4 regions of the Yersinia massiliensis genome follow, and region 1 is predicted to be linked to each of the others. Evidence: predicted binding sites of a transcription regulator. Region 1 holds the regulator's gene; each other region holds the start of a gene.

Region 1 (8,273 bases):
TGATTACGCTGACCAACACCGGGGATGAGATCAAAGGCCAAGATTGGGCTATTTATTTCCACAGCATTCGCCAAATTCTGGCGGTAGATAACGATCAGTTCCGCATTACGCACCTGACTGGCGATCTGCATAAAATCGAACCTACGGCAAAGTTTGCCGGTTTTCCTGCCAATCAAGCGGTTGAAATCCCGATAACGGGTGAATACTGGCAACTGTTTGCCACTGACTTTATGCCGCGCTGGTATGCCACATCGGGCGATGCGAAACCCAAAGTCTTGAAAAGCACGGATACGGAAGATATCAACGAGTATCTGACTCAGTTCACGGGCGATCAGTGGAAACGAACCAAAGACGACAACAACGTACTGATGACGCCAGAATCACGTTTCGTGAAAAACGAGGCAGTGAAAACATTAACGGCGGCTAACTTGCGTGGACAGATCATTCCCACGCCGATGGACGTAAAAGTGTATCCGCAAGATGTGAACCTGAGCCAAGGCGTTGCACTGGATCTGAGTGCATTACCTCAACCGGCTGCCGAAGTTGTACAGCAGCGTTTCGAGTTGCTCGGCTTGAAGCCGAATGCGGCGGGTTTCCCGATAAAAACGTCTATTCAACCGGCGAAGTTTAAAGGTGACTTAGCGGTTTCTGGTGCTTATGAACTGAAAATTGGTGAGAAAGGTGCTCAGGTCATTGGTTTTGATCCCACAGGCGTATTTTATGGCCTGCAATCGATCCTTTCTTTAGTGCCGACCGATGGTAGCCAGAAAATTGCCACGTTGGACGCAAAGGATGCACCACGTTTTGACTACCGTGGTGTGTTCCTTGATGTTGGCCGTAATTTTAAAACCAAAGATGCGGTGTTGCGTTTGCTGGATCAAATGGCGGCTTACAAACTGAATAAGTTCCACTTCCATCTAAGCGATGATGAAGGCTGGCGTATCGAGATCCCCGGTCTACCGGAACTGACGGAAGTGGGCAGCAAGCGTTGCCATGATTTAACTGAAAACACCTGTTTATTGCCGCAATTGGGTTCAGGCCCAGATAGCAACAATTTGGGGAGCGGTCATTTCACCCGCGCTGATTACATTGACATCCTGAAGTACGCGAAAGCGCGCCAAATTGATGTTATTCCAGAAATCGACATGCCCGCCCATGCCCGCGCCGCCGTGGTTTCCATGGAAGCCCGCTACAACAATTTGATGAAACAAGGGAAAGAGAAAGAGGCGAACGAGTTCCGTCTACTCGACCCTACCGATGACTCCAACACGACCTCGGTTCAGTTCTATGAGCGCAAAAGCTACTTAAATCCCTGTCTGGATTCATCTAAGCGCTTCGTCGATAAAGTGATCGGTGAAATGGCTCAGATGCATAAAGAAGCGGGTATGCCATTAACGACTTGGCACTTCGGTGGCGATGAGGCAAAAAATATCCGATTGGGTGCGGGTTTCCAGGATAAAAACGGTCCTATTGAACCCGGTAAAGGCATTATTGATAAGAGTGTTGAAGATAAGCCATGGGCCAAATCGCAGGTCTGTCAGGACATGGTCAAACAAGGCAAGATCCAGGACGTCGAGCATCTATCCAGCCACTTCGCCATTGAAGTGAGCAAACTGGTGAACGCCCATGGCATTGAAAGAATGCAAGCGTGGCAGGATGGCTTGAAAGATGCCAAAGACGCGAAAGACTTTGCGACCAAGCGTGTCGGCGTCAACTTCTGGGACACCTTGTTCTGGGGCGGTGCGGACGCGATCAATGATTGGGCCAACAAAGGCTACGAAGTGGTGGCGTCTAACCCTGATTATGTCTACTTCGATATGCCATACGAAGTTAACCCCAATGAGCGTGGTTACTACTGGGCGACCCGTTTTAGTGATGAAGCTAAAGTGTTCAGTTTTGCGCCAAATAACATGCCGCAAAATGCCGAAACCTCTGTCGATCGCGATGGTAATCACTTTAGCGCGAAAAGTGATAAACCTTGGCCTGGTGTACACGGCATTTCCGGTCAGTCATGGAACGAAACCGTTCGCACTGATGAGCAAATGGAATACATGATCTTCCCACGCGTTCTGCCGCTGGCGGAGCGTGCTTGGCACCGTGCGCCATGGGAGCAAGATTATCAAGCAGGCCGTGAGTATATCGGCGGCGAAACACATCATGTCGACACCAAGGCATTGAGCGCCGATTGGCAGCGTTTCGCTAATATCATGGGGCAACGTGAATTGGCGAAACTGGACAAAGCAGGTATCGCTTATCGCTTACCTGTTCCGGGTGCGCGAGTCGTGGCGGGTCAACTGGAGGCAAATATCTCCTTGCCAGGTTTGAATATCGAGTATTCAACGGATGGTGGCCAACATTGGCAACAGTATGATGCCAAGGTGCAACCAAAAGTCAGCGGTGATGTGCTGATCCGTTCAACCAGCTCAGATGGCAAGCGTAGTAGTCGTGCCGAGCCGGTTAAAGCCTGATCATTGGTTTCAAAATGCTGTGTCTACTGTTAATGGTTATTTGCCAGATTTTGCGGTAAGCAAATTTAAGTGAAGTTGAGTTGATGGTTTTTTCCCCGGCTTGCCGGGGTTTTTTTTGTCAAAAATGAGCTGGCCCGCAAAATAGTACATGATGATAATGCAGTGCGAGAAGACAAAACCGGCAACGAAGAGGTCACGAAAGAGAAAGAGGGAAGGGGTATAAATAAGAATGACCACCTGAATCCCGACCAAGATTAATCTAGGTAACCGTTCGGGAAAGGTGGCCATTTTGCTGAGGGTTATGTTAACCCACTCATTCACTAACGCTATCTGAGTGAAATAAACTTAATATCATTCAGTGCTTAAAATCTTTATTAAGATCAACGCGATAACATGATGTTATCTTTTATCGTGCGCAGACTCATTTTCACGGCAATCGCCGGTTTCACAGTGGCCGTACAAATACAGACTGTGATTGGTGAGCTTAATACCGTGTTGTTTAGAAATTTCACGCTGAAGTGTTTCAATCGCTTCATTACTAAACTCGATCACTTTGCCACAATCCAAGCAAATCAGATGATCGTGATGGTGCTGCTGCGTCAATTCAAAGACTGATTTGCCACCCTCGAAATTGTGGCGGGTCACAATACCGGCATCATCAAACTGGTTCAATACGCGGTAAACCGTCGCCAGACCAATTTCCTCACCGATATCAATCAGCTTTTTATAAAGATCTTCCGCGCTGACATGATGGCATGCCGGATCTTGCAACACTTCCAGAATCTTCAGCCGGGGCAGTGTTACTTTAAGGCCAGCGTTTTTTAAGGCTTTGTTGTTGTCAGTCATGCGGATTCAGTCCTGTTACTATCGATTCAAATTAAGGCTGTTCAGCCTATGACATCCGTGGCGCAATAATTACAATTGCGTCTCATTATAGAACTGCTAGCCCCAAATGAAAACCGTGGTTGTTAACAAAGATATAATTGCACACTTTGTAAGATTAATCATGCAGTGTATTGATGAATGGGGATATAGCATCATTTTAGACTATATACGCAACGGATAACGTTACAAATTTGTAGCGGTAAATTTTTATTTCTCATGAATGATGATGCGGATTTGTGGGTGACTTAACAGAGCGGTGAGAAAGGGATGAAAGACAACGGAAACGCTAGGCGATGTGACACATGCCAATGCGTTTCCGTGAGGGCGAATTAACCCGTGATTTCTGACAAATTCATCTCTTCACTGATTTGTTTAACCCAAGCATCAACACGTTCGTTTGTCAGCTCCGGTTGACGATCTTCATCGATAGCCAAACCAATAAAGTGATCGTCATCAGCCAAGCCTTTAGAGGCTTCAAAGTGGTAGCCTGCCGTTGGCCAGTGGCCGACAATCGCTGCGCCTCGTGGTTCGATGATGTCACGGACTGTCCCCATCGCATCACAGAAATACTCAGCATAGTCTTCCTGATCGCCACAACCAAACAAGGCAACCAGCTTACCGTTGAAATCGATCTCTTCCAGTGTCGGGAAGAAATCATCCCAGTCACACTGTGCTTCGCCGTAATACCAAGTTGGGATACCGATCAGCAGGATATCGAAGGCTTCTAAGTCTTCTTTGCTGCTTTTGGCAATGTCATGAACCTCAGCAACCTCTTTGCCCAGTTGCTTTTGGATCATCTTGGCAATGTTTTCGGTATTGCCAGTATCGCTGCCAAAGAAAATGCCTACAGTTGCCATATAACTTAATACCTTATAAATTCAATTAGTTATGCAGATTATCGCGGTTTATGCCGAATAATATAACACATTTCATAGGGCGGCATAATGCCAGAAAACTCTGTCAGACCAGTATCAAGTTCATGCGATATTAAATTTTTGTGAGTTGCTCAATCTTATAACCCTCTTGCCGATAACCGTTATGTAACCGAAAGGTTGCAAATTGCGGTGCCAGGGGAAACCGGCAGTTAAAAATTTGCCGGGGAAGGAGTTGTCGTTAGCTGTATGGAACGTCCTTTATTGCTTTTCGGTCATCAAATTACACCAGAGTCTCTATCGGTCATCATCCGATTTATAAGGGGAACGAACATGCAGTTTTTAAAAAATATTACTATCAGAGCAGCGTTACTTTGGGTGCTTGGCGCCTTTTGCCTGCTTTGGGGCGGCGTCTCTGCCTATACGCTGCTGTCACTGAACCAACTGACACAATCGTCTAATGCGAACAGTGTCTTGGTTGAAAACATGAATTTAGTCAATCAGGGGACAGATCAATATTTCCGTATGGTGACGCGTTTGGCGCGTTCGGTCGATTATCGCCAAAGTGGCAACATGGCGGACGCGGACAAAGAACTTAAATCGTCGAATGTCGCCTTAGAGAATTTGAAGAAGAAACTCGCAGAATTTAAAGCCATCGATCATGCGCAGATTGATCCTGCGTTAGTCACAGGGGTGATCGAGGGATGGAGCGGATTGATTGATCAGGGGGTGACACCGCTTTATCAAGCTGCGATGGATAACAATACAGCTGCTTATCAAGAGTTAGCGAAAAAAACAGTCCCCGCATTGAGCCGCCAATATGGCACCGTTGCCGAGAATTTTAATCAGGCAGCCTCGCAAGCCATTGGCGTCGCAAAAGAGCAATTCTCGCAGCTCACAAAAATCAGCAGCATCACGCTTATCTCTGCCTTGGTGGCTGGTTTAGTGATTTTACTGGCGACCGACCGCTATTTATTAGTGAATTTAGTCCGCCCGCTGGATGATATTCGTGAGCATTTTCGGGTTATTGCCTCCGGTCAGTTAGGGCAGCCTATTGCTGATTTTGGTCGCAACTGTGTTGGACAGCTTTTCCCACTATTACGTGATGTGCAAACCAGTTTGGTCAATACCGTTGAGGCTATTCGTAGCAGTACTGATGGGATTTATCATGGTGCGGCTGAAATCTCTGCCGGCAATACTGATTTATCCTCTCGCACCGAACAGCAGGCCGCTGCGCTGGAAGAGACAGCCGCCAGTATGGAGCAGTTAACCGCCACAGTGAAACACAATGCGGATAATGCACATCATGCTAGCCAACTGGCGGCGAATGCCTCCACCACGGCGAAAAAAGGCGGTGCGCTGGTGGCTGATGTCATTCACACCATGGATGATATCTCGGCCAGTTCGCGCAAAATTGCGGATATCACAACGGTGATTAACAGTATTGCTTTCCAAACCAATATTTTGGCGTTGAACGCGGCGGTTGAAGCCGCCAGAGCGGGTGAGCAAGGGCGTGGTTTTGCGGTGGTTGCCAGTGAAGTGCGTAACCTCGCGCAGCGCAGTGCGCAAGCGGCGAAAGAGATCGATGGCTTAATCACCGAGTCCGTAAACCGAGTCAAAAGCGGTTCGGCATTGGTGGAGAGTGCTGGCACGACCATGGATGAAATTGTCCGCGCTATCACGAATGTCACTGATTTAATGGGTGAGATTGCTTCGGCTTCTGATGAACAAAGTAAAGGTATCAGCCAAGTCGGGCAGGCGGTCGCTGAAATGGATAGCGTGACCCAGCAAAATGCCGCGTTGGTGCAAGAAGCGTCTCGTGCTGCAGCCTCATTGGAAGAACAGGCGACGCAATTAAACCGTGCTGTCGCGGTATTTAAATTGCGCTCAGATGATGAGCGGGCAAACACGGTGGTTAAAGTGAGAACGAATCCGCTAAAAGTCGCCCCTGTCGCCGCTAAAGTGGACAGTAATGCCAACTGGGAAACGTTCTAGTCAAACAGCAGCCAAATACCGTTGGTGCTTTAGGGGCGGGAGTGAGGGAGAACCGCGAACGCCTCTATGGCTTCAACTGTGTGGGCATAGATTGGGTTAAATACATTGGGGTTCAATAGGTAAGGGAACAATAAATGGCGGCGTGGCGTAAAGGATTACGCCACGCCATCGTGGTCACCGAGAGGATTAAAATCTGTCTTGATCGTGGGCTAATTGAGCAAGCAACATTTGTTCAATCAGTTCACTGCGGCTGATGTTACGCTGCTCAGCAAGGCTGTTGAGCACATCGACGGCGTCAGCATTAATCTTCAATTCCACGCGGCGTAAGCCACGTACTTTATCGCGCTGTAGTTGATTTCGCTTATTAATTCTAAGCTGTTCATCACGAGATAATGGGTTGGTTTTTGGGCGCCCAGGGCGACGTTCATCTGCGAACAGATCCAGCGTTGTGCGGTCCGTTTGTTCTTTTGCCATAGGTAGCGGTACTACAAGGGATTGACATCAGAAAGCGTCATATAGCCTTTCCAGATGATTCGGTTTACACGTTTCAGATTGATGCCCCACTCATTAGACGTTGTTGCGATGTTTGCGGGACTCGCTCACTGGCGGCAACGCCAATTGCCCATTAATCGGGTATGAAGCAACAGCCTGAATTTGCATTTGCTACCAAACGGCGCAGCAAATTTATAGCGCGCCATAATACCCCAGCCAACCGAGCAACGACAATGCTTTACTGCGGTTAGATTGGGCTAATTCGTTCTTTTTTGCACAATTTTTCCACAGGAAATACATTTCTTTTCCCCAGGGTATACTTTTTAATCAACAACAGTGGCGAGCTGTGTTTTTTTTATTCAGCTCGTTTTCGTACTTGTCAGGTCTTCATCTATGAAGCGATGGATAGCCCGTAAGACTGAATCCGGTTTTTCAGCATGCACCCAATGACCGGTGCCAGAGACGACATGGGCACGAGCTTGTGGGAACTGGCGGGCAATTTCATCGCGATGTGCGTCCTGAATATAGGGTGATAACTCACCACGAATAAACAAGATAGGGTGGGGCCAAGGAGGAATGGGCTGCCAGCCGACAATATTCTCGTATTGGTCCCACAGTGCTGGCACATTAAAGCGCCATTCGCCGTTTTGGAATGACTTCAGCAAGAATTGAATCACACCTTCTTCTTTGATGGATTCGCGCATCAATTGAGCCGCTTCCTGCCGCTGGGTCACCCCAGCAGCACTGACCGCATTGAGCGCTGTAAATATTTGGTCATGGCGGCGTACTTGATAATTAACTGGGGCCACATCAATCGCGACCACTTTCTCAATGCGGTCTGGGGCAATGGCTGTCAATGCCATGGCCACTTTCCCCCCCATCGAATGGCCGATAATAACGGCTTTCTCTATCGCGAGCTGATCCATTAATTCCAGCAGGTCTTGCGCCATATCCGCGTAATTCACTTGTGGAGAACGGGGCGATAAGCCGTGGTCGCGCAAATCAACCGCGATCACGTTATGGTCTTTTTGTAGATCGCGGGCTAGGACTCCCAGATTATCTAAGTTACCAAATAATCCATGGATCAAAATAATGGGCAACGATGGCGTGGAAGAAAGTGCGTTTTGTAAGCGGAAGTTTAATTTCATGGCGAAGTTCATGCTAAGAGATATTCTGGTTAGGGTATCATGATTAAGCGAAGGTATGCTGCGCAGGCGTTTTATCAGGTCACTGTTTATCAGATCATGATTTATCAAGCGATGTTTTATCAGATCGATATTGGGCAGAACAGGTAGAGTCTTGAGTGACGGTGGGAGGTACGGATTATTATCCCGCTAAAGCCATGATAAAGGTACTCGTCAGCGTGCTTTAACTTTATAATCCCCCGATATGCATAAGAAAGTTGAAAACTGTACTGGATAATGATGAAAACTATTGAACTCGACGAAGAGCTTTATCGCTATATTGCCAGTCACACGCAACACATTGGTGAGAGCGCGTCTGATATTTTGCGACGTATGCTGAAGTTTACTGCGGGCCAGCCGGTTGTTAGCTCAACAGC
Region 2 (8,273 bases), 2.2 Mb from region 1:
TTTATTCGCATCCCTGCTCATGGCGCCTAAAACGGGCGTCCTGCCCGTTTTCCTTGCCTTCTCTCTTCACTCGGCAGCTCAAATGTGCTTTTAAACTTCAAAATCAAAACCATGATTTATAGGTCTTGGGTCTTGGGTCTTGGGTCTTTTGACCTTGAGCGCAATTAGGAATATTGCCGACAAAGATTGCAGGCCGAATGAGCCGCATGGACGCGGCGAAAGGGGCTGTCGAGCTGGGAGCGAGTCAGCACCGGTTCGATAAGCCGGCAAGCTGTAGGAGGGAATGGCGCAGCCACAATATTTCGCGCAAAGGCGCGGGTGTTGGGCCGCCGCCCTGCGGCCCGACTCGGTTGAGGCGACGAAGTTAAAGTGATCACCAAACGAATATCAACCGAAACCAGATCCGATCACCAAACCAAACCAAACCAAACAACCGTCCCCCCCTGCGAAGCAGGCAAGCCGCGCGGGGTCACGCGCTTGTAACCCCATTGCCGACTAGTAACCCCCGAATCCCCTCCACCAACCCACCCCGCCAACACAACGAATCATGCCCGCCACTATAAACCCGATACTGCAATCGATGCCCCGCTATCCTTAGCGCCTCGCTCATGACTTCATTTACCTGATAAATCACATCTTCGCGACGGCCTGCTTCCATGAAAATATTCAATGAGTGACCTGCCCCCAATCCTTGAAGCACTTGCTGAGTCAACCAGCCTTGACGCACTGCGGTATCCACTGCCGATCTTTTCGCATGATCAGTATCAGGCCACCAAAAAGACCCTGATTGACTCAGTACGCAACCAAAACGTTGTGGCCAATGTAATCCGGCATACAACGAGGCCAAACCACCAAAACTTTGCCCCGCCACCACCGTACGAGATGCCTGATCCGTAAAGGGTTGCAGCTTCGCCACTTGAGGTAATAACTCAGCTTGTAATGCCTGCCAGAAAACCTCATTGCAAGGCAGTTCTTGAGAACGGTGCGCTTGGTCAATGATATCAATCAACACATACACGGAAGCTGGCAGATGACCCAACGCGGTTTCATTATCCAGCACGCCAAAAATAGGCTGTTTTTCCGCCCAATATTGGCCGTCCAGCATAAGCACTAATGGCCGCTCAGCCACATCTTCAGCGTGAGAACTCGGCGTCGAGTAGACCCACACTTGGCGACGGTTACCTAATAATGCGCTGTCCCACGTGATCACTTGCAGCCGTTGTGGATCGGCGGGTAGCTGCTGACCGGCATCGATGGGCTGCCAAGCCGCTTGCGGTAAAGCATCGGCTAAATGTACGCCAGACAGTGGCTTCCCCCAATAACTGGCATGGGCTGCCGTGTGATTGAACGGATCGTTCTCTGCCAGACTCATTAATGAAACCCACCAATTGCGCTGTGCTAAGCGCTGCTCTTTGGTACTGCCTTGCGGTAACGTCAAATGCTTATCTTTCGTGGCGGGGATAAAACAATAGCTGCCGCGAAAGTCAGATTCGACTTCGGCCTGCCAATACCAAACATCGGTCTGGCCCAGCCGCTGGAGCGTTTGCGGGTGTGTGCTGTGATGGTCGGTCAGGCCGTTCACATCAATATAAACATGGCTAAAATCAACGTCATGCGCCTTGCCTAACCGATCACGCCAAAGAAATGTCAGTTTAACGCGGCCCTCATCCACCGGTTCAGCCAATGGCGTTCCCCACTGCGCAATCTGTTGCCACCATGCCTCGCTGCCCGCCTCGGGGGAATTTAACAACTGCTGACTATCTGGATAGGGGTTCGCCAAACTCACGGGCTGTCCTTTTTTAGTAGACTCAAATTTCTCAGAAATTAAGACAAATAATATTGAGAATCATTATCCACCACAAGAATATGATGCCGGATTATGTCATCTGAATACCTTAATTTCATTTGCCCCAAAAACCAGCTCGGCACTTAATCGTTTTCAGGTGAATAGGTTTTGAACAAATAGGTTTTAAACAAATAGCTTTTGATGTTCTGGCGCATGTTGATTAAAGAAAAGTAAATTTTCGCCTCGATTGACACTATTTCTGAGATGTAATGAGGAATAAAGAGATGAAATTCAGCGCACTAACTTTTGCGCAACCTTTCTATTCATTCAATGTAACCCGACAAAACCATTCTAAAAACAGAGGGATAGTCCTATACTCGCTGGCAGCATCATGTCATACCGCGACTTATTCCGCCTCAATGGCTAGCATTCATGGGACCCGCACTTATGGGAAGATCACAGCTTATGCATCAGATGCGCGCCAGTAAAAAGCGCCTGTGCGGTATGCTATTGATCGCCTGCTGGTTGATCCTGAATGCACAATTGGCTGTTGCCAGCCATCAATGTGATATCGCCCCTGCCGCCTCCCCTGTTTTTACCCAACACCAGGGGCATTTACAGAGCCAAATGCATGACATGCCGGCAATGATGGACATGTCCCATGGTCAGGCGCAAAACGCACTGTGCGAGAAGCACTGCATTCCAGATTCCATTCAGTCTGATAGCGGTATGTTGGTACTGGCTGCGTTACCCACCAATACAGAGCTCGTGCTGGCGGATAGGCAACAAAATCCACGTATTCATCGCCTTGACTGGCAAACCCCGCCCATTGTCGGCCCCCCGACCGAAATCGTTTTCTGCCGATTTAGAGAATAGATCCAGACATATTTGACCGCATCTTTAGGCCGCTTTCGTGCGGTGTATTGCGTTTTCTTATGTTTTGGAGCCATTCCTATGCTTACTTTATCTCGTGTTGTCTCCGCTGCTGCGGGCGTACTTTTTTCTGCTGCTACACTTTTTTCCACCATTACACTTTTCTCTGCTCCCCTGTCTGCCGCGACTTCCCCCATGGCCGACACGATGCCCATGTCCCATGATCATGGGGCGATGATGGCCGATGCCACCACGTCTGACGCCGAGATCTATCACTCTCGCGGGCAGATAAAAGCGTGGAACGCCACCAGCGTTTCTATTGCTCATACCGCCATTGCGGCACTGAACTGGCCGCCGATGGCCATGACCTTTGACTTGCCAGATAGCCTGATGGCGGCCCCCTTGCCGGTTGGCGCATCGGTCACCTTCAGTTTTATTCAAACGAGTCAGGGTTATCAGCTAACCGCCATTTCAGCGCAGCAGCCGTAAGGCGGGAGTCATCATGAACGCATTATTCAATCACCCACGGCAGGGGCGGCCCACGGCTGCGCCACGTTTCGGGTTTGCCCGCCTATTCATGGCTGCCATGTTTAGCCTGCCCGCGATGGGCTATGCCGCAGATATCACGCTGGAACAGGCACTCTCTTCTGCTGAACGCTATTCGGCCGAACTCTCGGCCAATCAACATCAGGTCAATGCGCTGGAGAACATGGCCAGCTCCGCCACGCAATTACCGGACCCCAAACTGAAGTTCGGTATTGAAAACCTGCCAGTTGGTGGCAGCAATGCTCGCCGTTTTACTCGCGAAGGTATGACCATGCAGCGCGTTGGGATTATGCAGGACTACATCAGCAGTGATAAACGGCAAAGAAAAGCCGACACCCTCAGTGCCGAGGCCCGTAAAACGGCAGCGGGCAGCGAAACCATCCGTACTCGCCTACAAAAAGAAGTTGCTCAAGCCTGGTTGGATTTAGCCCTAACCGAGCAGGCAGTCAGCGATGCTAAGGTGCTGGTGCAGGAAAGCGAAAAACAAGTCGCGCTACAACGTGCGGGGGTCGCCAGTGGTGGTGCCTTGCCCAGTAGTGTCCTTGATGCTCGCCTGACATTTTCAGCCATGCAAGACCGATTGACCAACGCACAGCGGGATGTCGCATTGGCACAAACGCAACTGACTCAATTGACTGGCATTGAAGTCAATCACATCAGCGGCCCGATGCCCTCTTTTACCCGCTTGCCTGCCGAGAGAACCGTACTGCGTGAAGCCATCAATCAACATCCAGAGATTGTGCTCGCCAGCCGTGAAGCCGATGTCGCCAAAGCGCGCTCCGCGCAATCCGCAATTGCCGCCACGCCCGATGTTGGCATTGAAGTGTATTACGCCAAACGGGCAGACGAATATGAGGATATGGCCGGTGTGATGGTGACTGTTGACCTGCCACTGTTTCGCTCACAACGCCAAGACAAAGATTACGCCGCTGATGTTTCGCGAACGATGGAAGCCAACGATCAATTGACCTTATTGACCCGCGATCATCAGGCACAACTCGACACCTTACTCGCGCAGTATCAAGCCGCCCAACAGCTCTGGCAGCGGCAAACCAATGAAGTATTACCGCTGCAAAAACAGCGCGTTAACTTAATGCTGGCGCAATATCAGGCCAATAAAAGCGATTTAAGCAGCGTGTTAGAAGCACGACGCGCCCTACTCGATAGCCAACTCAATGCCAGCAATGCCGCCAGAGAGTTGGCCCGTACTTGGGCTGCCATCCGTTATCTGACCCCGCAGGAGCGCATGCAATGAAAAAACATTTAGGTTTAACCTGGGTCACCGTGGCAGTGATCAGTGGGCTCGCCGGTTATTGGCTAGGCCAACCCGCCTCACAAGCGGCCCCGACAACCGAATCACCTGCGAACATCTCCTCTGCGAACATATCCCCTGAAAACAGCCCAAAAGTGCTGTATTGGTATGATCCCATGTCTCCCGGCCAACGTTTCGATAAGCCGGGAAAATCCCCCTTTATGGATATGGACCTTGTTCCGCGCTATGCCGGTGAAACGGCAGAGGATGGCGGGGTCACCATCAGCGCTCGCCAACAGCAAAATCTGGGAGTACGCACCGCACTGGCTGAGATGCGCCCACTCAATTATCGCCTCAACGGTTATGGCACAGTGACGACCGATGAACGTAACGTACAAATTATTGCGGCACGGGCAAATGGCATTATTGAAAAGTTATACGTCAATGCTAGCCAACAACCGGTCACAAAAAATCAGCTATTAGCTCAGCTCTGGGTGCCTGAATGGAGTGCGGCACAACAAGAGTATCTGGCGGTTCGCGCATTAGGTGACACGCCGTTAACTGCCGCGGCGCGCCAGCGGTTACAGCTACAGTTCATGCCAGAAGCCGTCATCCGCAGCGTCGAGAAAAGTGGCCAACCACAAACGCGGGTGACACTACGCTCCCCCTCTGATGGCTTTGTGAATAAACTCGATATTCGCGCCGGTTCGCAAGTGACGGCCACCCAATCGCTATTCGAGTTAGCCAGCCTCGATCCGGTGTGGATCGTCGTCGATTATCCGCAATCACAAGCCAGTTTGCTCACGCTGGGGAGTACCATTACCGCCACGACAGCCAGTTGGTCAGGTGAGACTTTCCACGGCAAAGTCAGTGAATTACTGCCCAATATCGATCCCGCGACCCGTACCTTAAAAGCACGTATCGTGCTGGAAAACCCGCAACATAAGCTAAAACAGGGTATGTACCTGAGTGTGCAGTCGGCATCTAACGATAATCTTGAACCAGTGCTGGCGATCCCGCAGGAAGCGTTGTTGATGACGGGTAATCGCAATACTGTCCTGCTCGCGGAAGGAGACGGCCACTTTAAGCCGGTCGAGGTCAGTGCGGGATCAACGCAAGATGGATGGGTAGAGATCAAATCAGGGCTCAATGTTGGCCAGCGAGTGGTGACTTCGGGCCAGTTCTTGATCGATTCGGAAGCGAGTCTGCAAAGTGCGCTGCCGCAAATGGAGGCCACGTCTGAAGCTACCACGCCGGCAACAGATCAAGCCACAGAGAGTCCAGCAGATATCTACTCGGTACAGGGGGAAGTCAAAGCGATAAATGGGCAAAACATTACGCTATCGCACGGCCCAATTGCTGCCCTGAAATGGGGAGCCATGACCATGGACTTCCAATTACCGAAAGGGAATTTAGCCCCAGAAATTATCGTCGGCAGTCAGGTTAACTTCACCTTCACGCTCAATGAACAAGGAGCTCAGATCCGCCAAATCCAACCCGCGAAATCCAATAGCAGTACCGATATCCATGGAGGCCATTTATGATTGCCGCCATTATCCGTTGGTCACTGCGCAACCGGCTGTTGGTGTTACTCGGTGCGGTAATGATGGCCGCATGGGGGATCTGGTCATTGCAACAAACCCCAGTTGACGCGCTGCCAGACCTGTCTGATACACAAGTAATTATTCGCGTCAGTTATCCCGGTAAAGCACCGCAAGTCGTGGAGGACCAAGTCACTTATCCACTGACGACAACGATGCTATCGGTGCCGGGTGCCAAAACCGTGCGCGGCTTCTCGATGTTCGGCGATGCTTACGTCTACGTGCTGTTTGACGATGGTACCGATCCTTACTGGGCGCGTTCAAGAGTGCTCGAATACCTCAGCCAAGTGCAATCCACCCTGCCCGCCGAGGCGAAAGCTTCACTGGGGCCAGATGCCACGGGCGTAGGTTGGATCTATGAATATGCGTTGATCGATAGAACTGGCAAATTGAGTTTGGCCGACTTGCGCGCATTACAAGATTGGACGCTGAAATTTGAGCTAAAAACCGTGCCAAATGTCTCGGAGGTCGCGAGCGTCGGCGGCATGGTGCGGCAATACCAAGTAGTCCTTGACCCCGAACGCATGCGCGCACTGAATATTCCCCATCAACAGATTGCTAACGCCATTAGTGACAGCAACCAAGAAGGCGGCGGTTCCGTGCTAGAAATGGGGGCGGCCGAGTATATGGTGCGAGCCAGCGGCTACCTAAAAACGCCGGATGATTTTAACAATATCGTGATTACCGTTCGCGACGGCATTCCTATTTTACTGTCCGATGTTGCCAGTATCCGCATGGGGCCAGAAATGCGCCGTGGCGTGGCAGAACTGAACGGTGAAGGGGAAGTCGCTGGCGGTATCATCGTGATGCGTTACGGTAAAAATGCGCTGGAAACCATCAATGGCGTGAAAGAGAAGCTGCAACAGATTCAGCGCAGTTTACCCGCAGGCGTGGAGATCGTACCGGTTTATGACCGCTCACAACTGATCACTCAAGCCATCGACAGCCTGTCATTTAAGCTGCTGGAGGAATTCTTAGTCGTCGCCGTGATCTGCTCACTGTTTCTGTTCCATTTCCGCTCGGCGCTGGTGGCTATCATCACCCTGCCGCTCGGGATTCTCGGTGCGTTTATCGTGATGCATTATCAGGGCGTCAATGCCAATATCATGTCGCTTGGCGGTATCGCGATTGCCATTGGAGCCATGGTGGATGCGGCAATCGTAATGATCGAGAACATGCACAAGGTGCTGGAGCAATGGCGTCGCGATCACCCTGGTCAAACACCTGCCAGCCAAGACTATTGGCGTATATCAGAGCAGGCGGCGATTGAAGTCGGCCCCGCACTCTTTTGCAGCTTATTAATTATCACGTTATCGTTTATTCCTGTCTTTACCTTACAAGCCCAAGAGGGGCGGATGTTCTCCCCGCTGGCCTTTACCAAAACCTACGCCATGGCGGTTTCCGCAGGTTTAGCGATCACGCTCGTCCCCGTCTTAATGGGCTATTTTATTCGTGGGAAAATCCCTGATGAAAATGCTAACCCGATCAACCGCGCACTGATCGCCCTTTATCATCCGGTATTAACCGCCGTGTTAGCACGGCCTAAAACCACCTTAGTGATCGCGGGGATGTTGTTACTGGCCACGTTGTATCCACTCAGTCGATTAGGCAGCGAATTTATGCCCGCGCTGGATGAGGGGGACTTGCTGTATATGCCATCCACCCTACCGGGGATCTCGGTGCGAGAAGCCAGCCACTTGCTGCAACAAACCGATCGGCTGATCAAAACCGTACCGGAAGTGGCAACGGTATTTGGTAAAGCAGGACGAGCAGAGACAGCCACCGATCCCGCCCCACTGACGATGATCGAAACCACGATCCGCTTTAAACCCAAAGATCAATGGCGGCCAGGTATGACCATGGACAAATTGATCGAAGAGCTAGACGCCACAGTGAATGTTCCCGGTATCGCCAATCTGTGGGTTCCCCCCATCCGCAACCGGCTAGATATGCTGTCGACCGGCATCAAAAGCCCCGTCGGCATCAAAGTCAACGGCAAGAACGTGCAACAAATCGAGCAAGTGGCGCAGCAAATTGAGCAGGTGGTACGCAAAGTACCCGGGGTGACCTCGGCGCTATCTGAACGTTTAGCCGGAGGACGCTATGTGGATATCAATATTGACCGTAAACGCGCTGCCCGCTATGGCGTTTCAGTGAAAGAGCTGCAATCACTGGTGGCAACGGTGATTGGCGGACAAAACATCGGTGAAACCAT
Region 3 (8,273 bases), 1.1 Mb from region 1:
GCAAATCATCTCTCCTATCATGTTCAAGGGCAGCGGCTGATTCATGATGTCTCACTGCAAATCGCCAGCGGTGAAATGGTAGCCATTATCGGACCCAATGGCGCAGGGAAATCTACCCTATTGCGGTTGCTAACCGGTTACCTTGCTCCTTCTGATGGCGAATGTCAGTTACTAGGGAAAAACCTAAGCAGCTGGCAACCACAAGCATTGGCTCGAACCCGTGCGGTGATGCGCCAATACAGTGATTTAGCGTTCCCCTTCAGTGTCAGTGAAGTCATTCAGATGGGCCGCGCCCCTTATGGCAAGGCACAGAATGATCAAGCGCTGCAAGAGGTCATGGCGCAAACGGACTGTCTGGCGCTGGCTCAACGTGACTACCGAGCATTATCGGGTGGCGAGCAGCAACGTGTTCAGTTAGCCCGTGTGTTAGCACAGCTGTGGCAACCAGAACCGTCGCCGCGCTGGTTGTTTCTGGATGAACCCACATCTGCGCTGGATTTATATCATCAGCAGCATACGCTGCGCTTGCTACGCCAGTTGACCAATCAAGAGCCGCTAGCCGTTTGTTGCGTGCTCCATGACTTGAACCTAGCGGCATTGTACGCAGACCGCATTTTACTGTTGGCGAAGGGCGAGTTGGTCGCCTGTGGTACACCGGAAGAAGTGCTTAACGCTGAAACATTGACTCGGTGGTATCAGGCAGATCTGGGGATTTCACGCCATCCAGAGACAGCCCTACCGCAAATATATCTGCGCCAATAGACTGGGCCGCATCCAATAAATTGCTTTTCGCTTCAAATTGCCCCGATGACAAGCCAGAGATTGATAGTAGATCCGCGACTCAATGCCAAGGGGTGAGAACAGGTAGAAGAGTAAAGCGTCCGCGCCAAGGATGGCGCGGCTCGAGCCTCCAAGGATGGATTCACGGCGTCTTTACGATCTACCTGTTCTCGCCACCGCAGTTCGTCAGCACCCCATCAAGCTATGACTGATTTTGCATTTCAGTCACTTTAGGTTCATCTTCCGCCATTAATTCATAAATCGTCTTGCCGACTTTCTGTACTGCCCGCTCAATCTCTGCCGTCATCGGCTTGCTGTAACTCAACCGCAGGCAGTTACGATATTTTCCTGAAGCAGAACTGATCGACCCTGCCGAGACTTGCACGCCCAGCGGTAACAAACAGCGGTTAAGGCGCAAGCTATCAAAACCATGAGGCAGCTCGACCCATAACATAAAGCTCCCCTCCGGCCTGCTCAGACAGGTGTTGGGCGGAAAATACTTCATCACCCAACCGGTCATAATGTCACGGTTACGTTGATATTGTCGGCGCATGCGGCGCAAGTGCTGCATGTAATGCCCCTGCTTGATAAATTCCGCCATCGCCAATTGCGGCAGTGAAGCCACCCGCCCAGCAGAGATATATTTCATGTGAAGCGCTTTATCTAAATAGCGGCCCGGTGAAATCCAGCCAATACGTAAACCGGGTGCCACCGTCTTCGAAAAGGAGCTACACAGCAATACTCGCCCGTCATCATCGAATGAGGCAATAGTCGGCGGGCGCGGGTATTGATAAGCCAATGCGCCATACACATCGTCTTCAATAATGGCGATATCATAGCGCTGCGCTAACGTCAGCAATGCTTTTTTACGCTCAACTGGCATGGTGTAGCCCAGCGGGTTATTGCAGGTTGGTGTGAGCTGAATTGCCTTAATCGGCCATTGATCTAGCGCCATTTCTAAGGCTTCCAGACTGATACCAATAACCGGATCGGTTGGGATCTCAATCACCTTCATGCCCATCCCTTTCAGGGTCTGCATCGCACCATGAAAGCTGGGGGAGTCTACCGCAACAATGTCTCCTGGCTGGCAAACCGCCCCTAATGCTACCGAAAGCGCACCATGGCACCCCGAGGTGATGATAATGTTCTCCGCTGATTGATGGTTGCCGCTATCAAGCATCAGCCGAGCGATTTGCTCACGTAATACCAGCGAACCGTAAATATTGTCGTATTCCAGAATTTCTTCGCGTTGATGAAGGCTCACTCGGCTCAATAGGCGAGTGAGTATTTTTAACCCCGGCCCAGAAAGATCAGGCGAACCAATCCCCAAATGAATGACATTCTCTTGGTCGCCGCGCGTTAAAAATGCCAGCACATTTTCCCATTGAGAGATTTCTACTGGTCGCTGTGCGTGACTGCATGTCGCAGGTAATGAAGGGAGATTCGAACTGCAACGCACAAAGTAGCCTGACTTGGCACGCGCTTCAATGAGCATGCACTCTTCGAGTTGCCGATAAGCCTGCTGCACTGTACTGATACTGACTCCATGCTCTTCGCTCAGCACTCTGACAGAAGGAAGCCGCTCCCCTGCCGCATATAGCCCTTCTTTAATCCGCTGACTCAGAATGTCAGCCAGTTGTTGGTAACGCGTCATGGAGTTCACCTGATAATTGATTAAGGACCAGTACAGATGGCTTAAATTTACACCATTCAGATTATATAGCCCGCATCTGTATTAAAATAATACTCTTATTTTGCATCTGTAATGTTTTCCGCCAAAGTTTCATGCTAGTGACTCACCTACTGACGGGGAGTCAATAATGAATAATATAATTGAAGATCAAATAGATGAATGCTGCTCGTCGGCGATGCGAGCAAAACAAAGCCGCCGCAATATTTTCATTCGCTTATGGCTGAAAGCATACAGATATACCTGTCGCTGGAATGAACTGCGCAAAACGGCCAATACCATGGCGCGTTTGAATCCCGCTCAGTTAAAGGATATTGGCTTAACACGGGAAGATATCAAGCGAGACTACAGCCGCCCATTTTGGCGCTGATGTGAGATCATTTGAATAAGGCTGAACGGGCTGAATTCAGCATATAGCATGCCGAATCCAGCCCTGTTCTATCAGAAATCATACCCGACAGTCGCCAGTACAGAACGCTCTGCACCCCAATAGCAATAAGAGGTGTTGTAACACGCGGCGACGTATTTCTTATCGGCGATATTATTCACGTTCAATTGTACAAATGCGCCTTTCAGTGATGTTGACCACGTACCTAAATCAGCACGTACTGATGCGTCGCCCAAGGTATAAGAAGGGACTCGTAAGGTATTGGCATCGTCGGCCCATTGCTTACCAATGTAGCGGATACCTGCACCGATATTGATGCCATAACCTGCATCATATTGCGCCCACAACGAGGCCATGGTGGAAGGTGCAAGCACGGGTGTATTGCCATCATTACCATCAATGGCATCTTTGAATTTGACTCGGTTATAGGTATAGCCTGCGATCAGACTCAAGCGGTCATTAATTTGGCTTCTGGCTTCCAGCTCTAATCCCTGTGAATTCACTTTGCCCGCAGGAATATAGTAGGTAGCCGGTACAGCACGGTTTGCTACATCATTTTGTGTTAGGTCATACAGCGCAGCAGAGTAAAGCGAAGTGCTGCCCAGAGGCTGGTATTTTATGCCCACTTCATACTGCTCGCTGGTCATCGGTTTGAGCAATTTTTGCTGTGCATCTGGGAATAAGCTCGGTGTAATGGCTTGGCTGTAACTGATGTAAGGCGAGATTCCGCTCTCGAAGCTGTACAGCAATGAGGCACGGCCACTGGCATGATTATCGGTGCGTTCATCAGTGCTATTCGCTGTTTTATCGATATTTTCTGTTTTCATGCGGTCATAGCGACCCGACAAATTCAGATGCCAGTTATCCAGCGTCATTTCATCTTGCAGATAAACGCCGCTCTGTTCATAGCGGCGGTTTAAGTACGAAGTGTTGATGCCTGGCGTTGTCAGCAAATAATCGCGATACAGCGTACTACCGCCGGAAATGCCCGTATAAGGGTTCAGCGTGGTGGCAAAAGCACTATCGCTACGCAGATTATTGCTAAATTTTTGGAAATCAAAGCCCAGCATAACCTTGTGGTCAACTGCTGCCGTGGCAAAGTCAGCTTCTAATTGGTTATCAACAGCAAAGGCATTCAAAGAAGAACTCTCACCAGAATAGTAACGGTTCATCAGCGTGCGATCGCTATTCCAGCCGCCTTGATACACCTGCTCCAACTCGGTATTGGAATGGGTATAGCTGGCGTTCTGGCGGAATGACCAGACGTCATCAAATTTATGCGAAAACTCAGAACTATAAATTTGCTGCCAGCGCTTAAAGACATTGTGGTTACTTTCACCATCAAAGAAGCCACGGCTCAGTTTTTGTCCGTATATGCTGCCATCAGCGGGTACTGCACTGTGGTATCCGCCTGACGGGTCTTTTTGCAAGTTAGCCCGCAGCAGCAACGAGGTATTCTCATCCGGCTGCCACAATAATGACGGTGCAATCGCATAACGCTCTTCGCGCTGATGGTCATACTGGGTGTCACTGTTGCGAGTAATCCCTGTCAAACGAAACGCCCAATGCTCTGATATCGCATCGGTATAATCAAATGCCGCAGACTGTGTGTTGTGATTACCACCGGCCAGGCGGAAATGGCCTTCCGAGATAAATTGCGGGCGTTTGGATGTCATCATCACAACACCGCCAGGGATGCTCTGGCCATAGAGCGCAGAAGAAGGTCCTTTGATCACATCGATGCGTTCAAGGAACCACGGGTCTACCTGCAACACGTTAAAGCTACCGCCGTCACTGAGTAAGCGCAGGCCATCAAGGAAGGTATTGTTTACGTCACCGCCGTGGAAACCACGCAGAGCAATGGTGTCATAGCGGGTTGCACCACCGGCGAAGTTGGTGAACACCCCCGGCGTATAATTCAGCGCTTGGTTAACCGTGGCGACGTTTTGATCGTCCATTTGCTGGCGAGTGACGACTGAAACCGCCTGCGCGGTCAGAATGAGTGGCTGATCGGTCTTCGTGGCCCCTTTGGTGGTTTTTGCCGTGTATCCCAAAGTGGGTAAATCAGCTTCATGACCCGCTTGGGCGGTGACTTCTATCGTATCGTCAGCAAGGGAGGCGAGTGGAATAAAAATAGCCAATGAACACAAAACAACAGAACGCTTTTTGATAAAAGCCGAGAGCATCGTTATCTTCCCCAGATAAGGTTGCCCTAAGAATTTAGTGTTGTATCTGAGCGGCAATATTCACTCCCAGCAACACGAAACATTCAGGGCATAAGCATGTGAAATAGATGGTTATTGATTAGCATCCATTGCTATTCCGCATTGCAAATACCCTTGCCTGCGTGCCACATGAGTGGGGTTCCTAATTGCAGCGAACAATTTATTAAATGCGACTAATAATTACAATGATAATTATTATCCTTAGCATTTATTTTTTAGTGGTAATTATAGGAGTAAGATGATTCAGGATTTGAATCTATGTGCCACAATAGCCGCCAGATAGGCGACAACGATGCTTCGACATGACGTAATGCGCCTACACTCAGTTATTGGGTTAATTATGGCACTCACTTTCAGGCTAACCGGTTTTATGAAAAAGATTGGGTTCGTTGCTTCACGTCGCTATTTTTCGCTGCTATGCCTATTACTAGCACTTATTTTTACCTCTGCAGCAGGTAATGTCTTAGCTGCCACCGCATCAGACAGCACGTCTGACAGCAGCGAAGAACCGGCAAAGCCGGCGGTTTCTGTGCAACTGATTAGCCTACAAAAACAGCTCGATAAGCTGAAGCAGAACATTTCTGTCAGTGCGTCCGATAACCAGTTAAGTGTGCTCAATGAAACCGCCTTAGCCTTGGTTCGCGATGCCGATATATTACTCGCCGACTTGAAACCCAAGCGAGAGCAATTGCAAGCACAACTGGATGTGTTAGGCCCGCCACCTGCCGCCGGAGCCTTACCTGAAACGTCTGTCGTGGCGCAACAACGGCGGGTGCTGAACACGCGTAAAATTCAGCTCGATGGTCAGAATGATCAAGCTCAGTCCATTAGAACCAATGCCGATAATTTGGTTACACAGATCACTGCCTTACGGCGTACTGCCCTGAAATCACAAATCGCCTTAAATTCTGGGAGTATTCTGGGAGCACATTTCTGGGCACCGATCGTCAACCCGAATGCCGATGATGACAGTCGATTAAAAGATTTTATGCAAGAACTCGGCGACGCTTGGAATACCGCTTGGGACCCTGAATGGCGTTTGGGTACGTCAATGTACCTGCTGCTAACACTGCTTATCGGCGCATTTGGCTTTAAGTTCCTCGATATCCTAACCGCTTGGTTCTGCACCAACTGCCTCCCACAAGGCCCATTACGTCGTAGCTTTATGGCATCGGCGACCACGTTATCGACCGTGCTCATTACCGTGACGATGGCACAATGCATCACTCAAGCTTTTACCCGCTCGCCGGACACATCACAGCTAGTGATGGATTTTTCGCTCGCGTTTGTTCAACTCATGTTCTTCTCTGCGCTAGTCGCCGGTTTAGGGCGTGCATTTTTATCCAATCAGCGCCCTTCATGGCGTTTACCCGCGATTGCCGATGAGGTCGCCATCTCGCTGAAACAATTCCCACCGTTATTAGCCAGCTGTATCCTGATTTTTGGCGCGATTGATCAAATGAATAATATGATCAATATCAGCGTTTCAGCGGCCATTTTTGGTAATGGCATATCGGCACTGTTAATGGCACTCACCGCCGCTATTATTCCATTACGCGCCAATCGGGTGCGACGTAAACTCATCATCAGTGGCGAAAAACCTGAAGCCTATTCCACGCTCGCCGGGCTGATTCATTTCGCCATCGGCATTACAGCGGTGGCCATATTGTTGTCATTGTTGGTCGGTTATATCGCTCTCGCAAAATTCTTAAGCTACAAACTGGTATGGAGCTGCCTAGTTCTGGCATGTCTCTATTTACTGATTCATCTCTTCGTTGATACAGCAGAAAGTCTCTTTTCCCCCACTAGCAGTGCCGGTAAAGCCATTAAACAATCGCTGAATATTGACGATCGTCATTTAGCACAAGCGGCAACGTTATTATCCGCCACCAGCAAAGTGGTTCTGATACTGCTAGCGATTATCGCTCTGCTCAATGGCACCTTCGGCTCAACGACGCCAATTTCGTTGCTGCAAAAGGCCATGGAGCTTCTCAGTGGTGAAGGACTGGAAAAGCTTAATATCGTCCCAACCAACTTATTGAATGCCGTAATTTGCCTGATTGTTGGGATATATGTATTAAAAGCGGCATGCCGTTGGTTAAATAATGAATTCCTGCCCAAAACCCAGATGGATAACGGCATAAAAACCTCAGCTGTCACCCTGTTCAGTAATATTGGTTACGTGCTGGTGATTTTACTGACGTTATCTGTACTCGGTATCCAATGGAATAAATTAGCCTGGATTGTCAGTGCCCTGTCGGTAGGTATCGGTTTTGGTTTACAGGAGATCGTGAAAAACTTTATTTCCGGTATTATCTTGCTGACCGAACGGCCAGTAAAAGTCGGGGATTTGATCAGTATCAGTGGAGTGGAAGGTGATATTCGCCGTATTAATGTCCGCGCGACTGAAATCCAGCTCACTGACCGTTCGACCGTGATCGTCCCGAACTCCCAATTGATCTCTCAGAATGTACGCAATGCCACCATGGCCAATGCTCAAGGGGTGGTGACCATCGCGCTGACCTTCCCACTCGATTTAGATGTTGAATTGGCGCAAGCGTTGCTGATAGAAGCTTACGAAGAACATGAGTCGATACTCACCACGCCGGCCCCATCGGTAAAATTTAGCCAGTTAAGTCCAGACGGCATCGTGCTCAGTGTTACTGGTTTGGTCCCCAGCCCACGCATGGTCAGTACAACCAAAAGTGCGTTACTCTTCAGTATATTAACGCGATTGAGAGCGGCGGGTGTTTCGTTGGCGGTGGCGACTAATAGAGCCGCACCGGTCGCCAATTAGTGCTTACAGCCAGCGCAATTCAAAGAAGAAAGAAGCAACCCTCCGCGGCTGTTTCTTTCGTTATCATGGCACTAAGATACGATCTCTTGTACTGAGCTGGCATCGACAAGATAGTCCAGTACATCTTGTACCTGATGCCACTCCATCCAAATACGGTCTTCAAGCGGTTGTTGACTGTATTGCTCCACGGATGACACCAACTCCAGCATCTCTAAAGAATCCAGATGCAGATCGATAATCAGGCGCGATTGCCTATCAATACATTGTGCCTGCCCTGCATAGCTACGGATCTGAGTGAGTTCATTTAGGAGCCAGCAATAGTGTGCATTCTCAATGGTCATACACTAGCCCCTGACGCTGACGCCTTATCTTGTTGGTCGACTGACACAAGTT
Region 4 (8,273 bases), 1.2 Mb from region 1:
CACCAGCCAATAATGTGCTTTTGCAGGAAGTTTCCTTAGCATAGGGACAATCCGATAACGATTAATCAGGGCAATGAAAATCATCAACATAACCAATACCACTTTGCTGAACAACAGTATCTGATAGCTGGATGTCAGCTCAAGCTGAGTATCGCGCAACATAATTAAGCTGTTAATGACGCCCGTCGCCAATACCAATGCAACGGACAAATGCCCCCAACTTGAAAACCGGATTAAGACAGAGGTGGCTTCGCGTTTAACCATTTGATTGCGGGTATAAGCTAGGCAGATAAGCAATGGAGGAAGGCATCCTACCCAGTAACCCGCACTGATTAGATGTATGACCTGATTCGTCTGATGAATCCAGCCCAATAGACCATCGTGCATTGCGGCATGCCCTGTGAATGCCAAACTGGCTAATAACAATGCCGAGCAACCAGCCATCATCCGAAATGCAGTACGAGTTGGCCCAAGGAAGATTATCCCCATGCTCAGAACCGATAACGCTAGATGCCATTGCCACACTTGACCAAAGCGTGTCCCCAACACCGACCACCACACTGACAGTCGATAAGTATCAGCCCAGCCATCCCCCATCATGCCAGCTTGAATGGCGAGCAGACCCACAGCAGAGATAAAGGCAAGCGTTGTACTGATAATTAGCAGAGGTGACAGGCGTTTTGTGAGTATCGAAGAGAATGAACCTGATGCGAGAACAGCGGTGAATAGACTGATGCCAAACATCAGCATCACCGCCATAAAATGCAGGAAGCGACAAAGAATAAATAGTGCCGCTAGAGACATATTATTTCACAGTGAAACTGTAGGTGCCTTTTGTTTTATGGCCGTCAACCGAAACTACATGCCATGAAACATTGTATTTACCCGCAGTCAATGCGTGATCGATAGGCAGTATCAATTGTGTGTTGTTAGCTGGGTCCAATTTCAGTGCCCCTGTTTTCACGACACTATTATCTGGCCCGGTGACTTTTACACCACTGAAATTCAACTCTATTCCTTCCGAGAACCCTAACGTCAGCGCTTCTGGGGCTGAGCCGATGGTCGTATCCGCGGCGGGAGATTCAATCTTTAAATGTGCATGAGCAAGAGCTTGTTGGCTAGAGAGCCCAACAAATAGCACGATAAGAGCCGAAAGCATGCGGCATGAAGAACGTACTTTACGAATAAACATGGTATCCCTTTATCGATGGGGAGAATAATCAGTCTGCTACCAACCATATCCTATATTGGCAGAGCAAACCCCTATCAAATCCAGTCAATTGCACTACCTGTGAGGTAGGACACAAAAGAAAACGCCAGTTTCTGATTGATGATTGAAATATCACCAATAGTTGAACGATAACTAAACTCACCCGTTTGACGTTAATGCAAATGATAACGATTTAGTTATTGCAAGTCGAGAAACCAAAGGTAAACAATATGTAAATGGCGAGAAAACAATATGATGGGAGGGGGTCATTACCACTAGCATTGCGGGGCTAAACAAAGCACCGCAGCAACCTGTTCCTTCAAGGTAACCAATTGCTGCAGCGAATGTCTCACAAATCCATACTAATCGCTGAAATTAAGCCTGTGGATGGCTTTGGGCGGCCATTGTTTTTAAGTCTTTATCGACGAAGAACAATGAATTGCCACTATTACCAACCAGAGCCAATTTATCCAAGATTGATTTGAACAATTTTTCTTCTTCATGCTGTTCAGCAACATACCATTGCAGGAAGTTGAAAGTTGAATAGTCGTGAGTGGTCATTGCGACATGGGCAAGCTCATTGATTTGAGTGGTAATTAATTGTTCATGTTCGTAGGTCAATTTAAAGACATCAGCCAATGAAGCAAAATCGATTGGCGGCGCACTGATGGTACCTAAAACAGGCATAGAGCCGGTTCCGCTGAGGTACTCAAATAAACGCTGCATGTGCTGCATCTCTTCCTGAGAATGCTCTTTTAGAAATGCTGCCGCGCCTTCAAAGCCTTTATCGCTGCACCAAGCACTCATTTGTAGATATAGATTCGCAGAGTAAAATTCCAGATTCAGCTGCTCATTGAGCTTTTGTGCCATTTCTGTTTTCAACATAATAATTCCCTTCTCTTTTTATAATGCAGGTAAGCAACGATTGATGCTTGTATTATGCCAAGATAAAAACAAAATAAGAACACCCTATTCACATTATTATTATCGAAAAGAACAAAATAATGTAAGCCATTGTTTTTAATTTGATTAATAAATCTAGCATATGAGCTTAACTGTTATAAGAATCATTTACATTAACACTGAAATACTAAAAAGAATGATTCTTATTTAAGTGGAGTTTTTATTAAATAATAAAAATAAAAGTTAGATGATTATTATTCTCGCTGAGTCGAATGCCATTATCACATTTCACTTCGTTATATTCGCTACTTGCCAACACCCGCCGACTGCATTACCTTTTGCGCCATAGTCAAAACAAGTAAGCAGGAGAATACGATGGGATACAATCTGGCAGAGCTCTCTAGAGAAGAAATGGCCAAGATGAATGTTGATTTAGCGGCGTCAGGAGTGGCATTTAAAGAACGCTACAACATGCCTGTTATTCCAGAAATGGTCGCGCGCGAACAACCAGAAGAGCTGTGTGAGTACTTTTCACAACGGCTTGCCCATTACCGAATCGAGTCGAATAAGTTCTCGCGTTTGCCGTATGAACCTAAAATGAAGTCATGATAAAACGCCTGTTAGGTAAAACTACAGGCGTAAATCAATAAGCGGTTAGGATTTACGAGCAAACTTGTCCGTAGCAAGAATTAACTGATGCAAAATCCCCGGCTCATCGAATGAATGCCCTGCCCCTTCAACAAGGTGCAATTCAGCCTCTGGCCAAGCTTGCGCTAAGTCCCACGCATTTTGTGGCTGGCAAGCCATATCGTATCGGCCATGAATGATCACGGCAGGAATGTGACGAATACGCGTAACGTTATCTAGCAATTGATTATCATCATCTAAAAAACCTAAATGGGTAAAATAGTGATTTTCAATGCGCGCAAAAGCCAATGCAAAATCATCTTCACCGAAGGATGCTGAACTTTTGGTCGGCAATAAAGTGACGGTTTCACCCTCCCACAGACTCCAGATTTTTGCTGCCTCCAACTGCACCGCCTTATCTGGTGATGTCAGTCGTTTGCGATAAGCAGCGATAACATCACCCTGCTCTTCTGGCGACAAAATGGATAAAATACGTTGCCATTTATCAGGGAAGAAACGCGAAGCACCCTCTTGATAGTACCAATGCAGCTCTTTTTTACGCAGGGTGAAGATACCCCGCAACACCATTTCACTGACTCGCTCTGGGTGTGTTTCTCCATAGGCCAGCGCCAGTGTGGAACCCCATGAACCACCAAATAGCAGCCATTTATCTACACCGGCCATTTTTCGCAGCCGCTCGATATCTTCGACTAAATGCCACGTGGTGTTATTTTCAAGGCTGGCGTGGGGTTTCGAACGCCCGCACCCACGTTGATCAAACAGCAACACTTTATATTTTGTCGGATTAAACAATTGCCGATGATAAGGTGCTATTCCCCCGCCTGGGCCACCATGGATAAATACCGCTGGTTTGCCCTCAGGGTTACCACAGAGTTCCCAGTAAATCTGATGCCCATCGCCGGTGTCTAATAAACCACTGTCGTAGGGTTCATACGCTGGATAAAGTCCACGTAACTGTTCCATTATTTTCCCTGTTTCTTATTAGACATAAAGGCTATCAAAGCTTATACCGCACGTAGGGTCAACGATAAAACATCACATTTACGCCAATCAGCTCATTAATTCTATCAACTGCTGATAATTGCATCGGATCTCAATGAATAGCTCGGCGATAGTTCAGCACAGCATGTGAATTACGCGGTATCAAGAGGGGTGATGATTTAATAATACTCTTGTTAAACAATCTATTAATCGTAGTGACGGTTTATCTACTTGCAACTCCCTGCCATTAGGTGGTTAATAGGCATGCGTACCAACCTAACCGAAGGTAAAGAGAGGCAAGCCATGAGTAAGGGAATGGACAGCAAAAAGAACGCGAAGAAAAAACCACTAAAAACACCGGCTGAGAAAAAAGCTGAGAAACGCGCTAAGAAGTCATCAACATCCAGCGCAGAATAATGGTATTTTCGTCTCGTTAGCCAACCCGCCCCGAAAGGCGGGTTTTTTGTTGGTTGTTATCATGGAAACGAAGGAGATTAAGGATGTATTTTCGTGTCATCGATACTGAAACTTGTGGTTTAGACGGTGGGATTGTCGAGGTTGCTTCAATAGATATAGTGGATGGACAACTGAGTAACCCGATGAGTGACCTGGTCAGCCCGGACAGACCAATCAGTATTGACGCCATGGTGATTCACCATATCACTGAAGAAATGGTCGAGGGTAAACCAAGAATCGCTGTCGCCATTCAAAAATATCAGGGTAGTCCTTATTATGTTGCGCATAACGCCCCTTTTGACAGAGGTGTTCTGCCTGAGATGGGCGGCCAATGGATTTGTACGTTCAAGCTGGCACGTATGCTTTACCCTGATATTAAGTACAGTAATCAATATCTACGTTATGCCTTACGCCTGAATGTTTCACCGCCTGATGGACTGTACCCTCATCGCGCGTTATATGACTGCTACGTCACTGCGGCATTGTTGCAGCGCATTATGAAGGACTCAGGTTGGAACGCTGAGCAAATGGTCGAGATAACGCAGCAACCCTTGTTGTTGCAGACCTTTAAATTCGGCAAGTATCGCGGGAAAAGTATTGAGCAGATAGCCCGACAAGATCCGGACTACCTGCGATGGATGTTAGCTTCAATCACTGATTTGACGCCAGATATGCGCCATACACTGAACCATTATCTGTCGTAATTTGATTGGTGCTATCAAGCGAGGCCTAGAATAAATGCGTATTCCAAAGCGATATCTTCATAGGCTTTGAAACGGCCCGACTTGCCGCCATGACCGGAATCCATATCAGTATGGAGCAGCAGTTGGTGGTCATCGGTTTTCATTTCACGCAGTTTGGCGACCCATTTTGCCGGTTCCCAATATTGAACCTGGGAATCGTGTAAGCCGGTCGTGACCAACATGTGCGGGTAATCTTGAGCTTTAACCTGATCGTAGGGGCTGTATTGCTTAATATAATCGTAATACGCCTTCTCGTTTGGATTGCCCCACTCATCATATTCACCGGTGGTTAGCGGGATAGACTCATCCAGCATCGTGGTGACCACATCAACAAATGGCACTTGCGCGACAACACCTTTATACAGTTCAGGGGCTTGGTTAATGACCGTTCCCATCAGTAAACCACCTGCACTCCCCCCCATAGCAAAGACACGCTTAGCATCACCGTAACCTTTTTCTATCAATGCCTTAGTGACATCAATAAAGTCATTAAAGGTATTTAATTTATTGAATAACTTTCCATTTTCATACCATTGTTGACCCAGCTCGCCACCACCTCGAATATGCGCCAGTGCAAAGACAAAGCCACGGTCCAGTAAGCTCAAGCGGCTGCCACTAAAAACCGGATCCATACTGCTGCCGTAAGAACCGTAGCCATACACTAACAAGGGGTTAGCGCCTGAAACAAATTGGTCGCGGTGATAAACCAGCGAGACAGGTATTTTTACGCCATCAGTTGCTGTCACCCAAATCCGTTCGCTACGGTATTTTTCAGGTGAGAAGTTCTTCACTTCCTGCTGTTTAAGCAACTGGCGCGCGCCAGTGTCCATATTCAGCTCAAACATTGAGCTGGGCGTGGTCATGGATGAGTAGCCATAGCGCAGCAGTTCAGTTTCTGGCTCGGGGTTATACGCGAGCCAAGTCACATAGGTAGGATCATCGAATGTAATCGATTTTTCTTCCCCTGTGTTCCAGTGAATTTGCCGCAAATGGGTCAGCCCTTCGCTACGCTCTTCGACCACCAGCCAGTCACGGAACAAACTGAACCCTTCCAACATCACGTCTATTCTTGGCGCAATGATGGGCTGCCACTGGGACTCATCAGCAAAATCACTGAGCGTTTTACCTTCTTCCGCTATGTTGTACAGACCAAAATTCTTGCCGTCTTCAGATGTGCATCTGTTTTTATTAGAGCGAATGTAGAAATGCTGCTTGTAGTGATCCAAACCATATTCATGGTCTTTACGCCGTGGCGCAAACAGCTGCGGCACAGGGTTATGCTGATCGGCATCCAGCAGGAGAATCTCAGAGGTGGTGGTGCTGCTGAGATGAATAACGATATAGCGCTCTGAAGTGGTTTTTTCTAAACCAACATAGAAAGTGTCGTCAGTTTCCTGGTAGATCAGTTGATCTTGCTTTGGGTCAGTCCCAACGATGTGGCGATAGACTTGATAAGGCAATAACGTTTTTTCATGTTTACGCACGTAGTACAGAGTTTTTGAGTCATTTGCCCACTCAAAACTGCCTGACGTATTGGTAATAACATCTTCTTGCCAAGTATCGGTTTGTAAATGTTTTACCCGAATATCATATTGGCGGCGCGATAAGAAATCTTCTGCAACCGCCAAAAGTTGATTGTCTGGGCTGACATCTAACCCACCTAAGGTATAAAAGTCACTGTCTACGGCACGCTGGTTACCATCCAATAACGTTTCCCAGCTGCTATCCGCCCAAATAGGTTGACGGACATAAATCGCATATTCGTTACCCGGTTCATAGCGTGTCTGATAGCGGTAACCGTTACGGACATAAGGAACAGATTCTTCTTGTGGCGGAATACGGGATACCATTTCTTGGTATAAGGTTTCGCGCAAGGGTTGCAGTGGCTTCATGGCCGCTTCAGTGTATTCATTCTCAGCTTGCAAATAATTCAAAACATCCGTGTTGGTACGTTCATCATCACGTAACCAGTAGTAGTCATCTACACGGGTATCGCCGTGCATAGTTATCGGATAAGGGCGTTTTGCTGCCTTTGGAGGTGTGGTCATGGGTGAGTTATCCATCTGTGTTCGTTATCGCGAGGGTGACACGATTATTTAGTGATGCCAAGCACCAACATTTAATGATAATGAATCAATATGAGTCTAATTGAGTAATAAATAGAGTGAGAAACAGGTATCGGAATTCTTTGCCCCAGTACCTGTTTAGATGCGGTTCAGGCAAGTGCGTGCCGCTAACAACCCTGCTGCTTCAAGAAAAAAATATACCCAAAGTCATTGGAGTCACAGGTAGGCGGCAATTGAATTCATCCCGATGAGCATACATGAGTAAGTGATTCGGGCGAGTGAAAGCAGCCAACACCCCTGTGGCTTCAAGAAAAAAATATACCCAAGGTCATTGGAGTCACAGGTAGGCGGCAATTGAACTCATCCCGATGAGCATACATGAGTATGTGATTCGGGTGAGTGAAAGCAGCCAACACCCCTGTGGCTTCAAGAAAAAAATATACCCAAGGTCATTGGAGTCACAGGTAGGCGGCAATTGAACTCATCCCGATGAGCATATATGAGTATGTGATTCGGGTGAGTGAAAGCAGCCAACACCCCTGTGGCTTCAAGGACGAAGGGTATACGTCATCGAACCAGCCTGACAATCTAACACCACCTCATAGGTCTCATCGCCCTTATTACCTCGAACAACCAATGGAACCTGCCAGATGTCATCTTTACCGGTGATATCGACTTCACTGATCCAAACCACGGGCTTATTAGTCCCGAGTCGTTTTTTGTCATTTTCCCAGCGCGTGATTCTATTTTGCAGAAAATCGCGTTTGACCTGAGTGGCAACCTGAGATTGATTTAAGCCGGTACAAGTAGGTACTTTCGCTACCCGTGGCTCTTGCGCTTGTACATTGCCTATGATGGCTGCCGATACGGCAGCAAATACCAAGGCGAGTCCTGTCTTTCTCATCCTTCCTCCACTTTTTATTATTACTATCCAGCGGCAGGAACGATGATTGAGAGGTAGGTTACAGAGTGAACAACGCTGTCGCGTCTGCGAATTAGCGTTGCTGAATTAACACCGAGTAAACTCAATCACGTAGAACTGTTCCAAGCCGGGATAGATCGCCTTAATCACCTTTCTAAGTTCATCCAAGGACATATTTTCTTGCTCAGCATGGCGCTCAGTTAACGCATCCAATGTCACGGGCGTAACTGACGCGACCTTGATGTGACAGAAAAATACGCCGTCTTCATTGCGACATACGCGCAGAATTTCTTCTAGGCGAAAATCGGATTCACTGCTATCTCGGATCGTGATCGTTTTACGAT

What was found. The regulator Fur, encoded in region 1, represses iron uptake genes when iron is present. The targets are predictions, from matches to a motif close to ATAATAATGAGAACNACTATCAA.
Positions count from the first base shown of each region.
Region 2: the regulator Fur is predicted to act here: its motif matches at 1,834-1,856, upstream of fes (enterochelin esterase).
Region 3: the regulator Fur is predicted to act here: its motif matches at 5,269-5,291, upstream of DA391_RS20760 (TonB-dependent siderophore receptor).
Region 4: the regulator Fur is predicted to act here: its motif matches at 2,298-2,320, upstream of ftnA (non-heme ferritin).

Region 1 covers NZ_CP028487.1:3,385,971-3,394,243, reverse strand. Annotated here, with positions in the region: gene DA391_RS15755 (beta-N-acetylhexosaminidase) at 1-2,468, shown strand, start outside; gene DA391_RS15750 (hypothetical protein) at 2,505-2,789, opposite strand; gene fur (ferric iron uptake transcriptional regulator) at 2,868-3,314, opposite strand; gene fldA (flavodoxin FldA) at 3,683-4,210, opposite strand; gene DA391_RS15735 (methyl-accepting chemotaxis protein) at 4,559-6,220, shown strand; gene ybfE (LexA regulated protein) at 6,407-6,694, opposite strand; gene ybfF (esterase) at 7,072-7,860, opposite strand; gene seqA (replication initiation negative regulator SeqA) at 8,137-8,273, shown strand, end outside.
Region 2 covers NZ_CP028487.1:638,380-646,652, reverse strand. Annotated here, with positions in the region: gene fes (enterochelin esterase) at 470-1,786, opposite strand; gene DA391_RS03010 (hypothetical protein) at 2,252-2,662, shown strand; gene DA391_RS03005 (copper-binding protein) at 2,741-3,148, shown strand; gene DA391_RS03000 (TolC family protein) at 3,162-4,460, shown strand; gene DA391_RS02995 (efflux RND transporter periplasmic adaptor subunit) at 4,457-6,001, shown strand; gene DA391_RS02990 (efflux RND transporter permease subunit) at 5,998-8,273, shown strand, end outside.
Region 3 covers NZ_CP028487.1:4,465,483-4,473,755, forward strand. Annotated here, with positions in the region: gene DA391_RS20745 (heme ABC transporter ATP-binding protein) at 1-762, shown strand, start outside; gene DA391_RS20750 (PLP-dependent aminotransferase family protein) at 983-2,434, opposite strand; gene DA391_RS20755 (DUF1127 domain-containing protein) at 2,601-2,840, shown strand; gene DA391_RS20760 (TonB-dependent siderophore receptor) at 2,912-5,044, opposite strand; gene DA391_RS20765 (DUF3772 domain-containing protein) at 5,424-7,880, shown strand; gene DA391_RS20770 (hypothetical protein) at 7,952-8,221, opposite strand; gene DA391_RS20775 (hypothetical protein) at 8,218-8,273, opposite strand, start outside.
Region 4 covers NZ_CP028487.1:2,150,343-2,158,615, reverse strand. Annotated here, with positions in the region: gene copD (copper homeostasis membrane protein CopD) at 1-804, opposite strand, end outside; gene yobA (CopC domain-containing protein YobA) at 806-1,192, opposite strand; gene ftnA (non-heme ferritin) at 1,586-2,095, opposite strand; gene DA391_RS10150 (DNA polymerase III subunit theta) at 2,489-2,722, shown strand; gene pip (prolyl aminopeptidase) at 2,768-3,724, opposite strand; gene DA391_RS24200 (hypothetical protein) at 4,007-4,159, shown strand; gene exoX (exodeoxyribonuclease X) at 4,243-4,902, shown strand; gene DA391_RS10135 (S9 family peptidase) at 4,917-6,989, opposite strand; gene yebF (protein YebF) at 7,555-7,911, opposite strand; gene yqfB (N(4)-acetylcytidine aminohydrolase) at 8,017-8,273, opposite strand, start outside.